DNA from 4 places in the Staphylococcus sp. SA22 genome. Region 2 is predicted to be linked to each of the others. Evidence: riboswitches for the same ligand, from Rfam matches in the RefSeq annotation. Region 2 holds a riboswitch; each other region holds the start of a gene.
The links. Region 2 has a riboswitch for S-adenosylmethionine ahead of ACXQH5_RS07460 (Na+/H+ antiporter NhaC family protein). Riboswitches for the same ligand answer to the same signal wherever they lie in the genome.
Positions count from the first base shown of each region.

Region 1 (5,013 bases), on a different contig from region 2:
GGAACAGTAACAATTCCAGAAGCATTAGTACCATTTATGGGTGGTAAAACACAAATTTCAAAACCAGTTAAATAAAGGCTTTAGCTACAAGCTTTAAAAAGTATATATCTACGTATACTTAAAGCAAGGGCAAGATACTTTAAATAATATTTTAAAAAGTGGTGACGAAGCTGTCGCCACTTTTTTTGTGCTGTAAAAGTATAATAGTGAGCCAATACACATAACAACAATAAATTAAGTTTGTGGTTCAATGGGGTGAACGCATTTCATTATAGCAACAATACGGGATAATTATGATGAACTAAAACAATCTAAAGCGTAACAAAATTGAGCAAAAATATTATAGGAAATTAAGCGATAAATAACTGATTTCGTTGATGTAGTATGAGTAATATCGATGCAGTAGGGTAGGGGGGATGATGATTATAAGGGATCGGGACATGAATCAATATCCCAGACTCATCATTAGATATAAAAAATTATAAAATTAGTACTTAAAAACAACTACAAATCCGTAGAAAATATAGAGGTAGTCTTAAATAAAAAATTGAAAATTCTCAAAACTAAAAAGTTGAGACGGAAGTATTTCAAGACATCGGTATGTATAACCTCAGACAAACCGATGTCTAATGTTGTTGCTTAGGGTATAGAACTGTATTAGACTAGGTATATTATTTTTTCGTAATTATATAAATATAAAGTGGCAAAGGAGGTAGTTGAGATGACAACACATTTAAGTTTTAGACAAGGCGTGCAAGAGTGTATCCCTACATTATTAGGTTATGCCGGTGTTGGTATTTCATTTGGTATTGTGGCTTCGTCTCAAAACTTTAGTATTTTAGAAATTATCTTGTTATGTCTTGTTATATATGCCGGTGCTGCGCAATTTATTATGTGCGCATTGTTTATAGCAGGTACACCGATATCAGCGATTGTACTAACTGTATTTATCGTAAATTCAAGAATGTTCCTTTTAAGTATGTCGCTTGCACCAAACTTCAAGACATATGGGTTTTGGAACCGTGTTGGATTAGGTTCATTAGTAACTGACGAAACGTTTGGTGTCGCCATTACACCTTATTTAAAAGGAGAAGCTATCAATGATCGCTGGATGCATGGTCTTAATATTACAGCATATTTATTTTGGGCAATTTCATGTGTAGCTGGGGCTTTATTTGGCGAATATATCTCAAATCCGCAAATGTTAGGATTAGACTTTGCTATCACAGCTATGTTTATCTTTTTGGCCATTGCGCAATTTGAATCAATTACTAAATCGCGATTAAGAATTTACATAGTACTCATTATTGCCGTCATAGTAATGATGTTATCGCTAAGTATGTTTATGCCTTCATATCTAGCAATATTAATTGCAGCCACAATTTCAGCAGCGTTAGGAGTGATGATGGAACGATGATAACTCATATGAACATGTTAATACTTATTTTATTGTGTGGTATCGTAACGCTATTAATTCGAATTATACCTTTTATCATGATTTCAAAAGTGCAATTGCCTGATGTCGTGGTTCGATGGCTATCATTTATTCCGATCACACTATTTACGGCACTTGTCATTGACAGCATTATTCAGCAGACGCCTCATGGTGAGGGGTATACATTAAACATCCCTTACATTATCGCGCTCATTCCGACGGTTATTTTATCTTTAATCACGCGTAGTTTAACTATTACAATTATTAGTGGGATTGTTATCATGGCAGCATTACGATTTTTCTTTTAAAAATAACTGAAAATCATTGAACAGATATTTAAACTTAGGTAAACTGTTAGTAATCAGAAAATTCTGATATACAAATCGTCTATGTTAAGATTGGGAATCGTGTATACGTAAGCGATTTGGCTAACGCATGACAATGATAACAACATTTTAAATGATAAAAGTAATTCATCACTGAATCTCAACTAACACATAACAATTTCATATTTCTTATTGTGAGAAGTTGAGGGACTTGGCCCTGTGATACTTCAGCAACCGACTTTATAGCACGGTGCTAAAACCAACGAGTTACTCGAATGATAAGTATAAAGACTTCTTACTTTTCAATAGGGTGAGAAGTTTTTTTGTTTAAGGAGGAAAGAACAATGACAAATTACACAGTAGATACTTTAAATCTAGGGAAATTTATTACAGAATCTGGGGAAGTCATAGATAACTTGCGTTTGAGATATGAGTATGTCGGTTATCATGGACAACCATTAGTTGTAGTTTGTCATGCATTAACTGGCAATCATTTAACATATGGAACAGATGATTATCCGGGGTGGTGGCGAGAAATTATTGATGGGGGATATATTCCCATTCACGATTATCAATTTTTAACATTTGATGTTATTGGTAGTCCTTTCGGTTCAAGTTCACCTTTAAACGACCCTCATTTTCCTAAAAAATTAACATTAAGAGATATTGTTAGAGCGAATGAACGAGGTATACAAGCGCTTGGTTATGACAAAATTAATATTTTAATAGGGGGAAGTCTTGGAGGTATGCAAGCAATGGAACTACTTTACAATCAACAGTTTGAAGTAGATAAAGCCATTATCCTTGCTGCAACAAGCCGAACATCATCTTATAGTAGAGCTTTCAATGAAATTGCGCGTCAGGCCATTCATCTTGGTGGTAAGGAAGGACTAAGTATTGCACGCCAATTAGGTTTTTTGACATATCGATCATCAAAAAGTTATGATGAACGTTTCACGCCGGATGAAGTAGTCGCATACCAACAACATCAAGGTAATAAATTTAAAGAACATTTTGATTTGAATTGTTATCTGACACTGCTAGATGTATTGGATAGTCACAACATTGACCGAGGTCGCACAGATGTAACGCATGTTTTTAAAAATTTAGAAACGAAAGTCTTAACGATGGGATTCATAGATGATTTGCTATATCCGGACGATCAAGTTCGTACTTTAGGTGAACGTTTTAAATATCATCGTCATTTCTTTGTACCTGATAACGTTGGTCATGACGGATTCTTATTAAACTTTAATACATGGGCACCTAACTTATATCATTTTTTGAATTTAAAGCATTTTAAGCGCAAGTAATAATGTATATATTTTCAAAGAATGAAGCCACTAAATCACAGTTATCATATTCAAAAACATCTAGAGTACATGAAAGTGGAAATGAATTGTAAATCTAAATCAAGCTTGATTGCTATGTAGTGGGATTAAATAATCATGTTGAAAATGAAAGCACACAAAAGCGATTCAAATGAGTATGTTAATTACTTATAAAACATGAAAGTTATTATTCAATTAAATGAAATAGAAGCATACAATCTATAAATTGTTAATTTCCATTAAAGAGGTTAAAATAATAGCTATAGTTAAAAATATGGGAGTGGCTTATGTGTTTTCAAAAATACAACCTAAAGCAACAATAATTGCAACGATTGCGTTGGTATTTGTCGCTTTAGCTTTATATCTAGTGCCTGGTTTAGGACTAATATTTGCATTATTTGCAACCATACCAGGTATCGTTTTATGGAATAAATCAATACAATCTTTCGGGATTAGTGCACTTATTACAGTAATTATAACAACTGTTTTAGGTAATACTTTCGTTTTAAGTGCTATCATATTAGTCTTAATTGCAAGTTTAATTATTGGTCAATTGCTTAAAGAAAAAACGTCTAAAGAAAGAATATTGTACGTAACAACAGTAGCGATGAGCTTAATTTCATTAATCGCTTTTATGTTACTACAAACATTTGTAAGAATTCCACCATCAGCGAGCATAGTAAAACCTTTCAAGCAAACATTACATGAAGCGATTACGATGAGCGGTGCCGATGCGAATATGACCCAAATATTAGAAGAAGGGTTTAGACAAGCGACCGTTCAATTACCAGGTTTCATCATTATCATTACATTTTTAATCGTCTTAATTAACTTAATCGTTACATTTCCGATTTTACGAAAATTTAAAATCGCTACACCTGTATTTAAGCCACTTTTCGCGTGGCAAATGAGCGGTATTTTGTTATGGATATACATTATTGTTATCATATGTTTATTATTTACAGGTCAACCGAGTGTGTTCCAGAGCATTCTTTTAAACTTCCAACTTGTGTTATCATTAGTGATGTATATTCAAGGTTTAAGTGTTATTCATTTCTTTGGTAAAGCGAAAGGTTTGCCGAATGCAGTAACGATTTTACTATTGATTATCGGTACAATACTGACACCTACGACGCATATTGTAGGACTACTTGGTGTTATCGATTTAAGTTTGAATTTGAAGCGAATCATGAAAAATAATTCTAAAAAGTGAATAGAGGTGGAATAATGAATCGGCAGTCCACTAAGAAAGCTTTACTAATACCATTTGTCATCATGATCATCACAGCAATTGTTTTAATGGGTGTATGGTTTATCTTTAATAGTCTTATAGCACTAATTGCATCTATCGTTCTTGTCGTGATGATTATTGTTAGCATCGTTTTATTCAGACAAGCTTTAATGAAAATGGATAGTTATGTAGATGGTTTGAGTGCTCAAATTTCAACAACAAATAATAAAGCAATCAAACATTTACCAATTGGTATCATTGTTTTAGATGAAAATGATCACATCGAATGGGTTAACCAATTTATGACAGATCATATGGAAGCAAATGTCATTTCTGAATCTGTAAATGAAGTATTTCCAAACATTTTAAAGCAATTAGATAGAGTGAAATCCGTTGAAATAGAATATAATCAGTATCATTTCCAAGTACGTTATTCTGAGAATGATCACTGCCTCTATTTCTTTGATATAACTGAACAAGTACAAACAAATGAACTATATGAAAATTCTAAACCAATCATTGCGACATTATTTTTAGATAACTACGATGAGATTACTCAAAATATGAATGATACGCAGCGTTCGGAAATCAATTCAATGGTAACGCGTGTCATTAGTCGATGGGCGACTGAATATAATATATTCTTTAAAAGGTATAGTTCCGATCAATTCGTAGCCTATTTAAATCAAA
Region 1 covers NZ_JBSZQY010000011.1:10,728-15,740, forward strand. Annotated here, with positions in the region: gene serS (serine--tRNA ligase) at 1-75, shown strand, start outside; gene ACXQH5_RS09925 (AzlC family ABC transporter permease) at 722-1,417, shown strand; gene ACXQH5_RS09930 (AzlD domain-containing protein) at 1,414-1,743, shown strand; SAM riboswitch class I at 1,948-2,046, shown strand; gene metX (homoserine O-acetyltransferase MetX) at 2,106-3,074, shown strand; gene ACXQH5_RS09940 (YybS family protein) at 3,367-4,305, shown strand; gene gdpP (cyclic-di-AMP phosphodiesterase GdpP) at 4,320-5,013, shown strand, end outside.
Region 1: another riboswitch for S-adenosylmethionine. It lies ahead of metX (homoserine O-acetyltransferase MetX); the one in region 2 lies ahead of ACXQH5_RS07460 (Na+/H+ antiporter NhaC family protein).

Region 2 (5,013 bases):
ATCAGCAGTAGATCGTTTTGAGTTTCATATTAAAGGCGTGGGTGGTCATGCTGCAAAGCCAGAACAATGCAACGATCCAGTTATTGTGTTGGCGCAATTGATTAATAGTATTCAATCCATAGTTAGTAGAAATCTATCTGCATTTGATGAAGCGGTAGTAACAATTGGGCAAATATCATGTGGTAATACTTGGAATGTCATTGCTGATCATGCGTATGTACAAGGCACAGTGCGGAGTTTTGACCCTGTGGTGCGAAAGCTTATAGAAAGACGATTACAAGATGTTGCGGACGGGTTAGCTCAAGCATATAATATGAAAATTAATTTAAATTATACACATTTACCTGGCGCTGTGATGAATGATGAGGTATTGACGCATAAAGCAATAGCAGTAGCCCAACATGTTGGATATAAGGTGGAAATGATGGAAAAGCCGCTTACGATTGGAGAAGATTTTTCAGGTTATAGTCAACATTTTCCTAGTGTATTTGCGTTAATTGGTTCTCATAGTGAATATGATTTACATCATCCTCAATATAAACCAGATGAAAGGATTCTGGAAAAAGTACCTGAGTATTTTGTTGAATTTGTAAAGAGACTATTGCATGAGTAATTCGAGCTTGTTTTTATAAAGAAGAAAGTAATTTTTAGTGTAATCATGATTAAGTTCCTAGGAAGATTGGGTAAATAATAACCATTAAGCGAATAAGGAGATGTTAAAAAATGGCAGCTCAAGATCCTAGAACAAAATTTAAAACAACGGATTATGAAAAACAAGAACAAGAGGTACCGGGTTTACAATCTGAAATGACGCCAGCACCTGATTGTGGCGAAGCGTCTTACCAAGGTCATCAACGCTTACAAGGCTATAAAATGTTAGTTACAGGTGGTGACTCAGCAATAGGGCGTGCAGCAGCGATTGCGTATGCTAAAGAAGGTGCAGATGTAGCGATTAACTATCTTCCGAGTGAAGAACAAGATGCACAAGAAGTACGCCAAGTGATTGAAGAAAGTGGTCAAAAGGCAGTGTTAATTCCTGGTGATATAAGAGATGAGCAGTTCAACTATGACCTTGTTGAACAAGCATATCAACAATTAGGTGGCTTAGATAATGTTACTTTAGTTGCTGGACATCAACAGTATCATGATGATATTCATGGATTTACAACTGAGGCATTTACAGAAACATTTGAAACGAATGTCTATCCGCTATTTTGGACAGTTCAAAAAGCTTTGGAATATTTAAAACCGGGTGCGTCAATTACGACGACATCATCTGTACAAGGTTATAATCCTAGTCCTATTCTTCATGATTATGCCGCTTCAAAAGCAGCAATTATTTCATTAACTAAAAGTTTTTCAGAAGAATTAGGACCAAAAGGAATTAGAGTGAACTGTGTAGCGCCTGGTCCATTCTGGTCACCATTACAAATTTCTGGTGGACAACCTCAAAGTAAAATCCCAACATTTGGTCAAAAAACACCTTTAGGTCGTGCAGGTCAACCTGTTGAGTTATGTGGAACTTATGTGCTATTAGCGTCAGAAGAATCAAGTTATACAACTGGACAAGTGTTCGGTGTTAGCGGTGGAGTGCAAATAGATTAGGTTTGTATGAAGCTTTTAATTGAACAACATAATATTAATTTAGCCACTTCAATCAAGTAAATTAAAATGAATTAGTGAAGTGTATTTTAAATAGTCGGTAAAGGTGTGTATCTTTATCGGCTTATTTTAATACTTTGTCATAAGGAGCGTTTGCTCAGGGTGTGGATTATAAGTTTTAAGCAGAATAAACTTTCTTAATGAAGATGTCAGGACAACAACGAAAAAGTTAAAAACTGTTGCGGGATTGGGTTTAGGGACGGTTAGTGGAAGAAAGTTAAATTCATTAACAAGTGAAATGCCTAAGGTTAGATATTAGACGTCAGAATGGACAAAGAATAATAGGATATGTTTTCAATTATATAGCGAAGTATTTATATGTTAAGATGATGTAAATTACATAGAAATGCTGCCCGTAGAAGTACTGATCATAGAAATGCTGATAAACGTAAATTTGCAAACTCGATATTAAACAAAGGGGTTGTTATTATGGCATTAATAGTATCTAGAGCTATCTTAATTTTGATTTTAGCATTAGCTTTTGGAATAGTGACTGTTTTTCCTGAACAAAAGTTGCCATTATATATATTATTCACACTGTTTGTAGTGGTTGCGATTGTTTCGAATGTATGGCTTACACATCAAAACGTTAAAAAGAATATCATTAAGTTTAACAAATACGTCGCATACTTTTTAGCCTTTGTCTCAGGGTTACTTTACATTGGATTTGTAATTTATACATTAACTATAGGGACCTATGATGTTTTACCAATTATTATATTTGCAATAAGTATCGTATTGGTTCAAATATTAGAAAATATACTGGGAATCAGTATAAGAAATACGCGTCCATCAAACAAACAGCTAAAAGTTATTTCTGAACAAAGCGCACAGCAATTTAAAGTCATATCATTAATATTAGTAAGTGTGTCTATCGTGTTCATTTTTATTGCATTAATGCTTAAATGGTGGCTTTTACTTGTTATTAGCATTATTGTTTTGATTATTATTACAGTAGCAATGATTGTTTATGAAAAATATTATACGACTCCTGATTAATTTATGATTGACGTACTAAGGATTATCTTGTAACGTAAACGTAAATAAGCATCACTTATCTAGAGAGGTGGAGGGACTGGCCCTATGAAGCCTCGGCAACATCTCGAATGTGCCAATTCCAGTAACCGTAATGGTTTGAAGATAAGCAGGTAAAGCACATGGAAACCTCTTTCTTCATCGTTTGTGAGAAAGAGGTATTTTTAATTGGAAAGCAGGTAAAAAGGATGGAAGTACATAAAAAGAGCAATGCTTGGGCATTATTCCCCTTGTTATTATTTGTGGCGTTGTTTTTAGGCGTAGGTATTATCACAGGTGATTTTACTTCAATGCCATTAAATGTTGCAATTATGATAACGGTAATTGTGGCGTTATTAATGAATCGAAAAGAATCATTTGCTAAAAAAGTTGAGGTCTTCACGAAAGGTGCAGGCCATTCAAACATTATTTTAATGATGTTGATTTTTATTTTAGCAGGTGCATTTTCAAATACAGCTGAAAAAATGGGTGGCGTAAAGTCGACAGTTAATTTAGGCATATCATTAATCCCTGAAAATTTAATTATTGTAGGATTGTTTGTGATCTGTATGTTTGTTTCTATATCTATGGGAACGTCAGTAGGGACTGTTGCTGCAATAGCACCTGTTGGTTACGGATTTGCACAAGCGACAGATGTACCAACTGCACTAGCAATGGCTACAGTTGTTGGAGGTGCAATGTTCGGCGATAATCTATCAATGATTTCAGATACAACAATTGCTGCGGTTAGAACACAACATACGAAAATGAAAGATAAATTCAGAGTAAACTTTAAAATTGTATTGCCAGGTGCTATTTTAACGATTATTATTCTGTATTTCTTAACGAATGGCATTTCTTTAAATCATGCTAAAAACTATGATTATAATCTAATTAAAGTTGTACCGTATATATTAGTATTAGTATTGGCATTATTAGGTGTAAATGTCATTATCGTATTGATTGGCGGAACATTATTAGCCGGAATCATTGGTCTCATAGATGGTTCATTCGGTTGGATGGGGCTACTAGATGCAGTGTCCAAAGGTATTATAAGCATGGAAGATATTGCTATGATTGCGTTGCTAATTGGTGGTTTAGTCGGTATTATTCAACACAATGGTGGTATTGAATGGTTGTTGCAATTTGTTCGCTCTAAAGTGAAATCAAAGCGTGGCGCAGAATTAGGAATTGCGAGTTTGGTAAGTGTCGCAGATATTGCCACGGCAAACAACACCATCTCTATTATTATGTCAGGTCCTTTAGCTAAAAATATTGCAGATGAATATGATGTAGATTCAAGGAAATCAGCAAGTATTCTTGATATATTTGGAGGCTGCTTCCAAGGTTTATTACCATATAGCCCGCAAGTCATTTCAGCGGCTGGTGTAGCTGGTATTTCACCGTTAATGTTATTCCCATACAGCATTTATCCTATATTATTAGGTGTATGCGGACTTATTGCGATTTTATTTAATTTTCCAAAGCTAAAAAAGAACACTAGTCAAGAAATGAAACATTAATGCTTAACAATATATCGATGTAGCCAAGTAAGGTGGCTTGTTATATTAACAGATCATGTTGTACTCACCGTATAACGCTAATCTTTTAAAAATGATGATCATCTATGTTTGGAACTGAGCAAAAATACGTTAAAATAAAAGTAAGAGCGAAAGTGGGTGGACAACAGTGGCAAAATTTAATGTAGAGAATGAACATGTCGAAGTTGAAATTGAAAAGCTTTATAAATTTTCTCCAGAGTTAGTATACGAAGCTTGGACAAAGAAAGATTTGTTGAAACAATGGTTTATGACATCAGCCAGAACGAATAAAGAGATTGAAGCGGATGTTAAAGAAGGCGGTAAATATCGTATTGTAGATCAACAACGTAATGGCAAAGTAAATGTGATTGAAGGTATTTATGAATCTTTAGTTATGGATGAATACGTTAAGATGACTATCGGTATGCCTGGACTAAGTGAAACACAAGATGTCATTGAGGTAGAATTTTTTGAACGTGAAACAGGTGGCACCCAAATGCTATTTTATTATCGTTCATTAGTTGAAAAAGAAAGACGATTTACTAATTTAGAATACAAGCAAAAGAAAAAAGAATATCATGATGCCATGGTGCATGGTTTCGAATTGATGTTTGATAAGATGTACCACGTTATCGAAACATCAACACAACAATAAAATGATAAAAGGAAGTTATGATAGGCTCAAGGCCATTAAATCATAACTTCCTTTTTTCTAATTTGAAATATCATTATGTAGTAAATACTCATTATATTTTCTTACAAGTGTTTCAAAGAATATATGATAACTGATGAAGCT
Region 2 covers NZ_JBSZQY010000006.1:126,745-131,757, reverse strand. Annotated here, with positions in the region: gene ACXQH5_RS07475 (M20 peptidase aminoacylase family protein) at 1-613, shown strand, start outside; gene ACXQH5_RS07470 (SDR family oxidoreductase) at 724-1,605, shown strand; gene ACXQH5_RS07465 (hypothetical protein) at 2,092-2,661, shown strand; SAM riboswitch class I at 2,714-2,809, shown strand; gene ACXQH5_RS07460 (Na+/H+ antiporter NhaC family protein) at 2,886-4,199, shown strand; gene ACXQH5_RS07455 (SRPBCC family protein) at 4,366-4,872, shown strand; gene ACXQH5_RS07450 (MurR/RpiR family transcriptional regulator) at 4,930-5,013, opposite strand, start outside.

Region 3 (5,013 bases), on a different contig from region 2:
CCAACGATAGTAATTAACTATTATATTAACATACAATGTAGGGATGTGATGCGCGTGAAGTTTAGGGATAAAGATAATCGTCAAGTTAATTTGACATTTAAAAAGGATAATGAGATAGCAGATGGCAATCATGTGCTAGCTATTCCAACGTTTAAAAATCAATTGCTTTTTACCAAACATAATTTACGAGGTATTGAATTTCCTGGTGGTAAAAGGGAATGCGGGGAAAGTAGTGCTGAAGCAGTTACCCGTGAATTATATGAAGAAACAGGTGCCAAAGTTAAAAATATTCATTACATAGCACAATATACCATTGAAACACATGATCAAACTGATTTTGTAAAAGATGTATATTTTATCGAAGTTGAATCATTGGTAAGCAAGAACGATTATTTAGAAACAGCAGGGCCAGTGTTGTTTAACTGTATCAATGATATTGAACTCGCACAACGGAGTTTCTTACTGCAAGATAGTACCATTTTAAAATGCGTAGAGAGGGTGCAATCACTTGGATTTTATCAAACGTAAACGAATGCCAATTGAATCTTTTACGCATCAATTCGAAGAAATTACATATTTGTCAGATGACTTACAAGTAAAAGCTTTAATGATGACACCACATCATGAAGTAAAACGCATTGTAGTATATTTGCGAGGTGGCAAAGGCCAAGTAGGACGTGTGCGCGCAGGTAGATTAATGCAATTTTCAGATAGTCAAACTTTAGTGATTGGGCCATACTACCGAGGTAACAATGGCAGTGAAGGTAAAGATGAATTTTATCGTGGCGATTTAAATGATGTGACGCAACTATTAAGGTTGCTACATAATAAATATCCGCAAGCTTTTATTCATATGGTTGGTTTTTCAAGAGGTGGACTACAAGGGTTGTTGACGTTTCAAGATCTACCAGTAAGTAGTTATATCATCTGGGGTGGAGTCTCAGATATTGATTTGATGTATGAAGAGCGCGTTGATTTAAGAGGGATGTTACGTAGAATGATTGGTCATCCGAAAAAAGATCGAGCAGCATATGAGGCACGCCAAGCGATTCCAAACATTAATGAAAACAGTCCACCAATATTAATTGTACATGGAGGGAAAGACCAGCAAGTTGGTATTCATCATGCGTATTATTTAGCGGATCAACTAGAGTTAAAAGGTGCCACGCATGAAACTTTTTATCAAATGGCAGAAGGACATGTGCCAAGACCACCAGCGATGGTTGAAACATTGACTTATATTAAAGAGTTTATGAACCAAGTTGAGTTGCATAGGTAGTATGAAACGTGGTGTGCACATGGGAACTATCAATCTTTGAAGATGTGTGATATACGTTGAATGAGGAATCGGTATTTAATGCAAAGTGGGGCAACATGCATAGCGTTAGGAATCGGTACTTTATGTGAAGACGTGCTGCTTCCATTGAATGAGTGATGCGAGTTTGGCACGAAGGTCACCTTAAATGTGCTTTGTTGTAATAAAATTGCCTATAAACTCTTACCATATAAAATAAGAGGAGCCAACCATTGTTAAAATATAACAGCGGTTGGCTCTTTAATTAGTATGCAAATTTATTTGTTGAAGCTACCTTTTTCAGCAATATGTTCAACTTTTTCACCAAATTTTTCGAAGTTCTTTTCAAAACGTTGAATTAAATCTTCTGCTTGTGCTTTATATTTCTCTTTGTCGCTCCAAGCATTAATTGGATTTAAAATTGTTTTCGGTACATCTTCAATTTCTACAGGAATGCTTAAACCAAATGTACTATCTTTTGTATATTCTGCATTTTTCAATTTACCAGAAATCGCTTGGTTTACCATTTGACGTGTGTAATGTAAGCTGATTCTACGTCCTACACCATATTTTCCGCCAGTCCATCCAGTATTAACAAGATAAACATCAACATCATGTAAATCGATAAGTTCACCTAATAAATCAGCGTAAACAGTAGGGTGTAACGGGAAGAACGGTGCGCCGAAACATGTTGAGAATGATGGTTCAGGTTCTGTCACACCACGCTCTGTACCAGCTAATTTAGAAGTGAAACCACTCAAGAAATGATACATTGCTTGGTCTTTATTTAACTTTGAAATCGGTGGAATAACACCAAATGCATCCGCAGTTAAGAAAATAATTGTATTTGGATGTGCTGCTTTTGATGGTACTACAATATTGTCAATGTGATTAATTGGATAAGCCGCACGTGTATTTTCTGTATAACGATTATCTTCAAAGTCCACTGAACCATCTTCTGAAACAACCGTGTTTTCTAGGATTGCACCATATTTGATTGCGTCAAAAATCTGTGGTTCTTTTTCTTTGGAAAGATTAATTGCTTTTGCATAGCAGCCACCTTCGATATTAAAGACCCCGTTTTTATTCCAGCCGTGTTCATCATCACCGATTAGTTTACGGTGTGGGTCAGCCGATAAGGTTGTTTTACCTGTGCCAGATAGACCAAAGAATAATGCAACATCGCCTTTTTCACCAACGTTTGCTGAGCAATGCATGCTCATAATATCTTGCATCGGTAAGAGATAATTCATTACAGAGAAGATACCTTTTTTCATTTCACCAGCGTATTCAGTACCGCCGATTAAAATGACTTTGTGTTTAAATGAAATAATGACAAAGGTTTCAGATTTAGTACCATCAACTTCTGGATCTGCTTTAAAATGTGGGGCAGAAACGATAGTGAAGTTAGGTTTAATCTTTGTAGCTTCTTCTTTTGATTCAGGTCTAATAAACATATTTTTAGCAAATAAATTATGCCATGCTAATTCATTGATGACTGTAAGTTTTAACATTGTATCTTTATCGCTACCAGCGTAGCCTTTAAATACGTATAATTCATCTTTTTTATCTAAATAGTCTAGTACTTTATGGTATAACTTCAAGAAAGTTTCTTCATCGATAGGTTGATTAATTTCTCCCCAATCAATGTTATCTCTATATGAAGGTTCAGAGACAAAAAATTTGTCTTTAGGCGAACGACCAGTATATTTTCCAGTACTTGCATTAACAGCACCAAGTTCTGTTAATACCCCTTCGTTATTGTCTAAGATTTTATTATAAAGTTGTGTCGTCGAAAGTTGAAAATGTGACGTTGGTTTTTTCAGTAATTTGTCAATTTTAGTTGTTTCAGTGTATGTGTCTACTGACATCCTAAATCCCTCCAAAGCGATAATTTAAATGTAAGCCTTTACATTTAATTAGTATAACACATTAACATAATTAATCTACAATATTTTACTGTAAATTTATTTGTGAAAAATTGACATTAATTCATTAATTAGGTACTATTATTTTTAACGGATTCTCTTATCCTGAGTGGTGGAGGGACATGGACCCAATGAAACCCAGCAACCTCTTTTTTTATAAAAGAAAGGTGCCAAACCGTTTGCAGACAAATAGGTCTGAACGATAAGAGCGAATGGACGTATTAGGCCTTCTCTCTATATTAATAGTTAGAAGGTCTTTTTTATTTAGCTCACAGAGAGAGAATTTTCGTAATATAAATTTAAAGGAGCAAACTATGTTAAATAACAAACGATTATTTACTTCAGAGTCTGTTACAGAAGGACACCCAGATAAAATCGCTGACCAAGTGTCAGATGCAATATTAGATGCTATTTTAAAAGACGACCCAAATGCACGTGTAGCTTGTGAAACAACTGTTACAACAGGTATGGCATTGATCGCCGGCGAAATTTCTACAACAACATATGTTGATATTCCGAAAGTTGTTAGAGAAACAATCAAAGAAATTGGATACACAAGAGCAAAATATGGTTATGATTATGAAACAATGGCAATTTTAACTGCGATTGATGAACAATCACCTGACATTGCACAAGGCGTGGATAAAGCATTAGAGTATCGTGATAAAGATAGCGAAGAAGAAATTGAAGCAACAGGTGCAGGTGACCAAGGTTTAATGTTTGGTTACGCAACGAATGAAACAGAAACGTACATGCCTCTAGCAATTTATTTATCACATCAATTGGCAAAACGTTTATCTGATGTGCGTAAAGATGGTACGTTAAATTATTTACGACCAGACGGTAAAGTTCAGGTCACTGTTGAATATGATGAAAATGATAACCCTGTACGTATTGATACGATTGTCGTATCAACACAACATGCTGAGGATGTGACACTTGAACAAATTCAAGAAGACATCAAAGCTCATGTCATTTATCCAACTGTTCCAGAAAACTTGATTAATGAACAAACTAAATTCTACATCAATCCTACAGGACGCTTTGTAATCGGTGGACCTCAAGGTGATGCAGGATTAACAGGACGTAAAATCATTGTTGATACGTACGGTGGCTATGCACGTCATGGTGGCGGATGCTTCAGTGGTAAGGACCCTACAAAAGTAGACCGTTCAGCTGCATACGCTGCACGTTATGTGGCTAAAAATATTGTTGCAGCAGGTTTAGCAGATCAATGTGAAGTACAATTGGCATATGCGATTGGTGTTGCAGAACCAGTGTCAATTGCAATTGATACATTTGGAACAGGTAAAGTTTCTGAAGGACAACTTGTCGAAGCGGTTAGAAAACACTTTGACCTAAGACCTGCAGGTATTATTAAAATGCTTGATTTGAAACAACCGATTTACAAACAAACTGCTGCTTATGGTCATTTTGGACGTACAGATGTCTTATTCCCATGGGAAAAATTAGACAAAGTGGAAGAATTAAAAGACGCAGTAAAATAATAAAATGAATTGAATATAGCTAAATAAAAGATTTTCGGTATATAAATGATAATATGTATCGAAAATCTTTAGCTTTTCTATTATAATTAAAGTTATTCATATATTAAAAAGGAGCGTTGTTGTGATGGATTTATCTTCACCGGTAGTCATTGGACTCATTATTGCAGTAGTCATTGCATTAATCTTTTTTGTCCTTTTCTTAGTTGCCTTAGGTAGTAAGAAAAAAGTTAAGCGACAAACAGAAGAAAAGTATGAACAACAAGAACAAAACATTAAAAAGTCT
Region 3 covers NZ_JBSZQY010000010.1:22,663-27,675, forward strand. Annotated here, with positions in the region: gene ytkD (RNA deprotection pyrophosphohydrolase) at 55-528, shown strand; gene ACXQH5_RS09540 (alpha/beta hydrolase family protein) at 533-1,279, shown strand; gene pckA (phosphoenolpyruvate carboxykinase (ATP)) at 1,573-3,165, opposite strand; SAM riboswitch class I at 3,320-3,431, shown strand; gene metK (methionine adenosyltransferase) at 3,537-4,730, shown strand; gene ACXQH5_RS09555 (nuclease-related domain-containing protein) at 4,855-5,013, shown strand, end outside.
Region 3: another riboswitch for S-adenosylmethionine. It lies ahead of metK (methionine adenosyltransferase); the one in region 2 lies ahead of ACXQH5_RS07460 (Na+/H+ antiporter NhaC family protein).

Region 4 (5,013 bases), on a different contig from region 2:
TAGGCGTAGTGTAATCGTTAATTGTTTTAATATCTAGTTCATAACCTTTTTTCTCTAATAATGGTTTTGCTTTTTCTAAAATTTCAGCATGTGGTGCTGGTGAAGCACCTACTGTTATTTTCTTGTCGTCACTGCCACTTTTGCTTCCATTACCGCAAGCTGCTAATACAACTGCAAATGTTAATACTAAAATAAGACCAAATAATTTTTTCATAAAATGAAACCCCCAATTTATCGTTTATCAAGTTTATTTGTAAGCCAATCCCCAATGAATTGGATTATAAATACAATAATTAAAATAAAAACTGTTGATACTAAAATGACATCATTTTGATTTCGAGTGAAACCTGTTAAGTATGCTAAATTTCCTAAACCACCGGCACCAATTACACCTGCAACTGCCGTTGAACCAACTAAAGCGATTGCTGTAACTGTAATGCCAGACACTAGCGCTGGCATGGCTTCAGGTAAGAGGACTTTACGAATTACTGTCCAAGTATTAGCACCCATTGACCAGGCCGCTTCGATGACACCTTTATCAATTTCTTTAAAAGCAATTTCTACGAGCCTTGCATAAAACGGCGCTGCGCCAATGATCAAGGCTGGTAACGCACCTGTCGGACCACTTATCGTTCCAAGTATCAAACTTGTAAATGGAATTAATAATAAAATTAAAATAATAAATGGTATCGCTCTAAATAAGTTAACAATAAAAGAAACGATAGAATAAAATAACCTTGCACCGATAGACTTACCTTTAGCAGACAAGAATAATAACACACCTAAAATAAGACCGAGTATAAATGCAAATATAGTTGAGACAACTGTCATGTATAGTGTTTCGACTATTGCAGTCCAAACTTCTGGCCACTGAATATTAGGCATTGTAATCATTTCATTTATAATTTCACTAAATGATTTACCCATGTCTTAACACCTCCATTTTAACTTGTCGCTCAATTAACTCTTTTTCGAATTTTCCGAAATCTACACTTGAAATATATGGAATATGCAGAACTAAAAAGCCGACTGTTCCATTTTTTGTATTTTTAATATTTGCTTCTAAAATATTAATTTTAATATCATAGGCAGTTGATAGACTCGATACAATAGGCTCGGTTGTTGTTGAACCAGCGAAAACTAATCTAACGATATAAGCATCTTTTTCTAATGGCTCTAATTCTGTTAAAGATGTTTCGAAATCATCATTTAAATCTTCTTTCACAAATCGTTTTGTCACAGTGTGTTGCGGATTTTCAAAAACCTGTGTTACCGGTCCATGTTCTATCACTTTACCACTTTCCATAACTGCAACTTCATCACAAATACGACGAATGACATGCATTTCATGCGTAATTAGTACAATTGTTAAATTTTGTTGTTCTCTAATTTTTAGTAGTAGATCTAAAATTTCATCTGTTGTTTGCGGATCAAGTGCACTTGTTGCCTCATCACAAAGCAAGACCGTTGGATCATTAGCTAACGCTCGTGCAATCCCAACACGTTGCTTTTGTCCGCCTGATAACTCTGATGGATAAGCCTTTTCTCTACCTTTTAAACCGACGAGTTCGACAAGTTCTAATGCTTTTTGCTTTGCTCTCCTTCTAGGGACACCTGCAATTTCAAGCGGAAACATAATATTTTTTAACACAGTCCTTGACCATAACAAATTAAAATGTTGGAAGATCATACTTACTTTTTGTCTTTTTGCTCTTAATCCATTTTTGGACAATTGGCCTATATGGTCTCCATCTATAATAACTTCACCTGATGTAGGCGCTTCTAAATGATTAAACATTCGAATCAAAGTACTTTTTCCTGCTCCAGAAAAACCAATGACGCCATAAATCGATCCTGCTCGAATCGATAAATTAACGTGATCTACAGCAAGGACTTCTTTATTTTTAGTCCGATATTCTTTAACAACTTCTTTTAATTCAATCACGTTGATTCCTCCCTGTGTTGCTTAATAAAATAAAAAATGCTTTCTCAATATCGATAGAAAAATTGAGAAAGCAATAGTAGTATTGTTTCTCTCATCTTCAAAAGTTAAAACTTTATGTGAATTGGCACCATTTCTATATAAGACGGTTGCCGGGCTTCGTAGGGCACATCCCTCCACCACTCTCGATAAGAGTTTACGCATCATTTAATTTGTATTAATCCTAACACCTAAGTAAAATTTCGTCAATAACTATTTTAAATTTTCTAACAAATCAGTCACCGATTTAAATGCATAAATTCGTTTTACTTCTTTATCTTTATTCATCAACAATAAAATCGGCGTAGACATGATTTGCATATCTTTACAAAACTGAGGATAAAAGTTTAAATCTATTTTCAATAATGGCAACTGCAATATTTCATTAGCAATGTCTAACATTCTTTCTGAAACCTTACAAGTACCACAAGTTGGTGTATAACCAAAGATTAAATGTTTGTCTTCCTCATAAAATGTAGTTACATCTTTGATGTCTAATGAATTATTCATTTACTAAAACTAACCTTTCATTATTTATATTCGGTAAGAAAGGTGTTTCTTTCTTACAAGTAAAGCCATGTTTTGAAAGTACATGTGCCAAATATTGTTTGGGGCAATTCGCAACTTGACAGTAAGTTTTATCAATAAATATATGTTCGCTTTCACTCAAATAACGTTTAAACCAATTTCTAATTCGATCTCCTTCGTCATCAGAATCGGCTAATACAAAAACTTGTTTATCATATAGTGATTCTATCATATCATCAAGCTTATCTATACTCATTGTTCCATGAGTACAAATAATATTGACTGGTTCTGCAATAACCTGTTGCACCCTTTTTTTATCAGATTTTCCTTCAACAATTATCACTTTATTTACAATAGCCATCATCATCACCCTTTAAAATCAATAAACATCTGTCACTGTATCATTTCACAAAATTGGTATGAATAAAACATAAATCACAAAAATTTAAACTAGCTTAATATAATAATTACAAAATCAATGTTTGACTAGCTGGGATATTTTACATAAACAGACAAAGGCTAAACCATAAATCAACATCCTAAAATCTACAATGTTATATTACCAATAGTTAACCAAAAGAAAATACACCTATAACAAGCATTTTTCAATTATAGTGGGGCCCCAACATGGAGAATTTCGAAAAGAAATTCTACAGACAATGCAAGTTGGCGGGGCCCCAACATAGAGAATTTCGAAAAGAAATTCTACAGGCAATGCGAGTTGGGGCGGGACCCCAACATAAAGAAATACTTTTTCTTTAGAAATTAGTATTTCTTATGCATGAGTTTTACTCATGTATACCTATTTTTAAGTACACATTAGCTGTGGCTTATGAAAAAGAACTTGAGACATAAATCAATGTTCAATGCTCTACAAAGTTATATTGGCAGTAGTTGACTGAACGAAAATGCGCTTGTAACAAGCTTTTTTCAATTATAGTCAGGGGCCCCAACATAGAGAATTTCGAAAAGAAATTCTACAGGCAATGCGAGTTGGGGTGAGGGCCCCAACAAAGAGAAATTGGATTCCCAATTTCTACAGACAATGCAAGTTGGGGTAGGACGACGAAATAAATTTTGAGAAAATATCATTTCTGTCCTACTCCCTTATCATTTCTGTCCCACTCCCTAGATTGATCTATAGTTACTACACTTATTAAAGTAATATATTTTTATGATTCTCTTAGCTGCAATCCCATGAATACATGTAATCATCAAACTTCATAGCCTCAAGGTCAGTAGATTTTACTAAGATATTGGCAATACCCAAATCACCCCATATAATCGAAGAATTACCATCTCTTGTAGAATCAATTTGCAGTAAGACTCTATCATACATTTTCAGTTCTTGATCGTTCGTTCTTGGATCTATTTGGTCAAAATATGGATAACCACCAAGTTGATTAAATGGCTCCTTAGCAGTAAATGTGTTACACACAGGTTCCATTAATTCATCATATCCACCAAACATCGATTTTAGCGCGAAGGATGGATTGACTTTATTCCACAATGCAAGCACGTCCTCATCGTACTTATAATCAGTACATGTAATAGTTTGTTTCGACAATCTAAATTCTATAGAAAATGCTCCACTGAACGGGATATCCTCATTATCAGTATCTAATGACTTCAAATGCATTTGAATATTTTCAAGTGATAAATCTGTAATTGGCTCTTTTATATAAACAAGCCTTGAGTTTATATTGTTTCCCTTTAAATTTTCAGACATACCATACATTTGATCTTCTGAACTAATCCAAAACTGCAATATCCCTTCATTTACAGGAAATAATTCTTGTTGTTCTGGAAGATCATCCAAATTAATCTGTGCTAGCAATACCATTGGTACATTATTTTCATCTAATGGTATATCTTTAAAAGATTTTAAAAATGGCATTCCGCCAATCTTACTCTGGTTTAATGTTTCTTCTTGCATCTCTTTTAGATCCATTTCAATACATGGCAGTATTGGTAAATTACCGTTTTCTACAGATTCTACGAAACGGTTATATGCTTTTTGCTCCTTTTTAGAAAGATGACTAACGTCTTGAATGTTTAGCATATTAACTTCCCCCAATTTTTATTTTTAAAATAGCTAAATTCATTATTTTCATCATTCTTGAATAACAAAATGTAGCAATACTCCAAATAATAGTACCTAATAAATTTTCTTTCATATTATTTACTTACTCAGACTAAAAATAAACTCCTCAATCTTAGATTAAGGAGTTACACGGTGATTATTCACCAATCATTTCTGAATATTTTTCAGCTGTTAATAAAGCTTCAAGCTGACTTTCATCACTAATTTCTACTTTTACCATCCATGCTTTTTCGTATGGAGATTCATTTACAAATTCGGGACTATCTTCTAGTTCTTCGTTGACTTCAACTACTTTACCAGAGATTGGTGCATATAATTCTGATACAGTTTTAACTGATTCTACGCTACCAAACGTATCCCCTTCATTAATTTCATCATCTGTTTCTGGTAATTCAACAAA
Region 4 covers NZ_JBSZQY010000002.1:107,893-112,905, forward strand. Annotated here, with positions in the region: gene ACXQH5_RS02660 (MetQ/NlpA family ABC transporter substrate-binding protein) at 1-214, opposite strand, end outside; gene ACXQH5_RS02665 (methionine ABC transporter permease) at 232-927, opposite strand; gene ACXQH5_RS02670 (methionine ABC transporter ATP-binding protein) at 920-1,945, opposite strand; SAM riboswitch class I at 2,034-2,137, opposite strand; gene ACXQH5_RS02675 (thioredoxin family protein) at 2,195-2,491, opposite strand; gene ACXQH5_RS02680 (toprim domain-containing protein) at 2,484-2,870, opposite strand; gene ACXQH5_RS02685 (YwqG family protein) at 3,693-4,571, opposite strand; gene gcvH (glycine cleavage system protein GcvH) at 4,750-5,013, opposite strand, start outside.
Region 4: another riboswitch for S-adenosylmethionine. It lies ahead of ACXQH5_RS02670 (methionine ABC transporter ATP-binding protein); the one in region 2 lies ahead of ACXQH5_RS07460 (Na+/H+ antiporter NhaC family protein).